DNA from 2 places in the Streptomyces sp. NBC_01255 genome. Region 2 is predicted to be linked to the other one. Evidence: riboswitches for the same ligand, from Rfam matches in the RefSeq annotation. Region 2 holds a riboswitch; the other holds the start of a gene.
The links. Region 2 has a riboswitch for cyclic di-AMP ahead of OG357_RS18190 (M23 family metallopeptidase). Riboswitches for the same ligand answer to the same signal wherever they lie in the genome.

Region 1 (2,176 bases), 1.1 Mb from region 2:
GTCGCTTGGCCTTGCGACAAGAGCCTAACCGGCTCCGGGGCTCCGGCCGGCCCTGCGCCCGCCCCCTGGGACGAAAAAGGACCCAAGGGCATGCATCTCGGGACGAAGGGCCCCAGATCTACTGGGCGGTAACCGTCAAGTCGTCCCGAACCCGGGAAACCTGACGTACGGACCCCTGACATACGGACCCCGGACACACGGAACCCCGGTCCGGCGCGCACGGGGGAGAGTGCGCCGGACCGGGGTGGTCACCGCGGGAGGGTCATAGGAGGGGTCGGGCGAGCCGCCGGACTCACCCGAGCCGCCGGGCTCACTTGAGGTGGAGCTGCTGGCCCACGTAGATGAGGTCGGCGTTCTCGACGACGTCCTTGTTCAGCTCGAAGAGCTCGGCCCAGCCGCCCTTGACGCCGTGCGCCTCGGCGATCTTGCTGAGGGTGTCGCCGGCGACGACCTTGTACTCGCCGTCACCCTTCTTGACCACCTTGCCGGTCGGGGTGGTGACCGTCTTCTTGGTGGCGGCCTTCGGGGCGGCCTGCTGCTGCGTGGCCTGCTTCGGGGCCTGGCGCTGCTCGCTGCGGGTGGTCGGCTGCTCGGTCGAGCGCTGCGGCTGCGACTGCTGCTGGGTCTCCTGCTTCGGCGCGGCCTGCTGCGGCGCGCTCTCGGCGGAGCCGCCGTCGTACGAGGCGCCGGAGAGGCCCACGCCACAGGACGGCCAGGCACCCTTGCCCTGGCCCGCGAGGACCTTCTCGGCGATGGTGATCTGCTGGGACTTCGACGCCTGGTTGGCGGTCGAGGCGTAGGCGGTGCCGCCGTACGCGGCCCAGGTGGAGGCGGAGAACTGCAGGCCGCCGTAGTACCCGTTGCCGGTGTTGATCGACCAGTTGCCGCCGGACTCGCACTGGGCGACGCGGTCCCACTCGGAGGACGTGGCGGCCGAGGCGGTGCCCGCGGTCATCAGCGGGGCGGCGACGGCGACACCGGTGACGCCGACGAGCGTGGCGACCTGGGTGGCCTTGGAGGGACGACGGTGTTTGCCCTTGCCGGAAAACAGCATGGAGATTCTCCTCACCGACGCCTACGAGGTGAGCTGTCGGGTTCGGACCAATGAGTTGTCCGGCCGCGTGTCCTAGCACGCGACTTAACCCCTAGCCGATCGTCGGCCGTCTGTCTCAACGGCCGGGGTCGGCACTTACCTTGGGTCCCCCGCTCCTGCCTACGGCGCTTACGCGACGTTCCCATCGGCCGACGGCAGGATTCGGCGTTTCGGTCGACGGGGCCCGCGGTGGCGAGCGGTTACGACCGTAGACACAGACCCACCGGAAGTTCAAAGAGGCGTATTGCGGAAATATCGCCCCTACTTGCCCTCCGGTGGGGGGCGTTTGCGCAGGTGGGAGGTGACGGGAGCAAAGTTCGCGGACGGGACACGCCAGTTGAGGCGAAGAGACCCATGTCTCACTTGCCCAGAACCGGACATAAGCTCCCGAACTACTCGGCCTTCGCTTCCGAACCGATCGTCAGGTCGAGGCTCTGACCAGGGACGATGAGGTCCGGATCGATGCCCACGGTCCCGCGGTTGGCGTCGTAGAGGGCGTTCCAGCCGCCGGGGAGTTCGTTCTCCTGTGCAATCTCGGACAGGTTGTCACCGGGCCGCACGGTGTACGCGCCCGAAGCGCCCTGACTGTCCGTTGTGTCCGAATTCTTCACCTCGTCAGCGACGGGCGTGCCGGCGGGGCTTTCCGCCAGCTTGTCCGTCGATGAAGCATGCTTTCCGGATTCGGCAGGAGTGTCCGTCTTGCCGGTTTCCTCCGGAGCTGCGTCGCCCCGGTGCTTGCCGGTGCCGGGCGTGGCCGACGAGGCGTCACCCTTCGGCGTCTCGGGCGATACGGGCGTCAGGGACGCGTCGGGCGCTGCCGGGGTGGTGGTCGAGGTGCCCGGCGCGGTCGGGCCGACCGGCGTGGCCGGCGTGGTCGCCGTGCCCGGGGCGGTCGGCGTGGCCGCCGTCGCCGGCGCGGTCGGGCTGACCGGCGCGGTGGGGCTGACAGGGGTGGCGGGCGCGGCGGGGGCCTTCGACGCGGTACGGGGCGACTCGGCGGCCTCGGTGGTCGCGGTGGCCTTGGCGGCCCTCTCCGCGGCGGTGGCCTTCTCGGCAGCGGCGGTCTCCGACGGGGTGACCGGG
Region 2 (2,176 bases):
GACGTTGCCGCCCAGGGCGAGCGGGAAGACGTGCAGATCGGAAGAGCCCAGCGTGCGGAGAGAAGTCATGGGTTGATCAACCCTCTCCACCGCCGGGCCTATTCCGCGCTGGGCGGGATCAGATCGGCAGGCCCTTGGAGCGGAGCCAGGCCGCCGGGTCGATGCCGTCGCCGCCGGAGGTGTGGACCTCCATGTGGAGGTGGGCGCCGGTGACGTTGCCGGTGGCGCCGACGCGGCCGATCGTCTCGCCGGTGGTCACGGTCTGACCCGCGCCGACCGTCATGGAGGAGAGGTGGGCGTACCAGACCTCGGTGCCGTCCTCCAGCTCCAGGACGACCCGGTAGCCGTAGGAGCCGGACCAGCCCGCCGACTTGACCGTGCCGCTGTGGACGGCCTTGAGCGGGGTGCCCGTGGGGGCGGCGAAGTCGAGGCCGGTGTGGTAGCCGGAGGACCACATCGAGCCGGACTGCATGTAGGTGGCGCTGACGGAGTACGAGGAGAGGGGCATCGAGTAGCTGGCGGCGAGCTGGGCGAGGCGCTCGGCCTCGGCCTCCGCGGCCTTCCGCTCGGCCTCCGCCTTGGCTTCCGCCTCCGCCTTGGCCTTGGCTTCCGCTTCGGCCTTGGCCTTCGCCTCGGCTGCCGCCTTCTCCGCCGCCTCGGCCTTGGCCGCGGCCTCGGCCGCCGCCTTCTCCGCCGCGGCCTTCTCGGCGGCGAGCTTCTCGGCGGCGTCGGCGGAGGCCTGCTGCTGCTCGGCCTGCTGGAGGATGCGGGCGCGCAGGATCTCGCCCGCGTCGGCCACGCCGGCGGTGGTGGCCGTCGTGGCGGTCTCGGCGGTCCCGGTCTGCGTGGTGTAACCGGCCTGGGCGGTCCGGGCGGTCGCGGCGGTGCCGTTCGCCTTCTCGCCGGCCGGGGTGACGTACGTCGCGGCGGTGAGCGGGTTCGGGTTGCCGCCGGTCCGCTCGATGGTGTCCTGGATGCGCTGGTCGGCGTCGTCCGCGTCGTCGGCGAACAGCTCGCCGACGCCGGGGAGGTCCTCGGCGGCCGGGAGGTTCAGGTCGGCGAGGTCCGGGAGGTCCGGGAGCGATATCGCGACCGGCGGCTTCTCCTGCGCGGTGGCGAGGCCGCCCGCACCGACGGCCGCGATGACGCCGACGCCGAGGACGGTGGAGGAACGGGCGAAGTTGGAGCGCTGCTTGACGACCCGGTGCCGGCCGCCGGAGCGGCTCTCGGCGCGGAGGGTTCCCTCGGTGGGGTTCCACTCGGTGTCCGGAGCGGCAGGACCCGCACCACCACCGAAGGCATCAAAGGGGGCTTCGGGTGCGGGAGTGTTGGACGCCACGGAGGCGCGCTCCTTTCCTTCCTTCTCGCCTACCGGGTTAGCTGACGGGTTCGGAGCAGGAAGGTCTCCTACGGGCACGGTCGCACGGGTGCGAAGGGCCCGATTCACCCCAAGTAGTGGTTCCCCGGTTCCTTTTCAGGATTCGGCGCGTGCGCACGGTGCCGTCTCTTGCGACGGTTGTGACGACCGCGCTGCGTTATCGAACGTTAATAGACAGGGGGGTCCGATTCCAAGCCGTTCCCGGTGATCGTTCATTGAATTGGTGGGGAATCGCCCGAGTTGACCCCCCTTCAGCAAGGGGCGGCCAAACACTCGCGATCTGACGTTATGTCAATTGTTATCGCAGCGACACCCTGCGACTACGCCTGGTGACCGGGCCGGACCGGGGGCCCTTCCGGCGGCGCCGACGGCACCGGCGGCACCACCGGCATCGTCCGGCGCCTCTCCTGCTGCCCCGCCGCGGGCCGGCTCAGCGCGAGCAGCGCCATGTCGTCCGTCGACCCGCCGCCCGTATGGAGCCGTACGTCGTCCACGAGCGCGTCGAGCAACTCCTCGGGTCCCGGGAAGATCCGCCCGGCGAGGCGGGACGCCGGGTCGTAGAAGACGCCCTCCGCGTCCCGCGCCTCCGAGAGGCCGTCCGTGTAGAACAGCAGCGTCGCGCCCGGCGGGTACGGCCGCTCCTCGGCCCTGTCCGGCCACGCCGCCAGCTCGCCCATGCCGAGCGGCAGCGCCGGCTCCGCCGGATCCAGCACGTCCAGCTTCCCGTCCGCGTACAGCAACAGCGGTGGCGGATGGCCTCGGTTGACGACCCGTACGCTCCCGGCGTCACCTTCGCCC

Region 1: it holds a riboswitch for cyclic di-AMP, as region 2 does, so the genes downstream of both, OG357_RS23710 (transglycosylase family protein) here and OG357_RS18190 (M23 family metallopeptidase) in region 2, are expected to answer to the same signal.

Annotation. Positions count from the first base shown of each region.
Region 1 covers NZ_CP108474.1:5,219,529-5,221,704, reverse strand. The annotation lists gene OG357_RS23710 (transglycosylase family protein) at 311-1,054, opposite strand; cyclic di-AMP (ydaO/yuaA leader) riboswitch at 1,058-1,231, opposite strand; gene OG357_RS23705 (transglycosylase family protein) at 1,486-2,176, opposite strand, start outside.
Region 2 covers NZ_CP108474.1:4,110,918-4,113,093, forward strand. The annotation lists gene OG357_RS18185 (aldo/keto reductase) at 1-69, opposite strand, end outside; gene OG357_RS18190 (M23 family metallopeptidase) at 119-1,339, opposite strand; cyclic di-AMP (ydaO/yuaA leader) riboswitch at 1,351-1,497, opposite strand; gene OG357_RS18195 (PP2C family protein-serine/threonine phosphatase) at 1,699-2,176, opposite strand, start outside.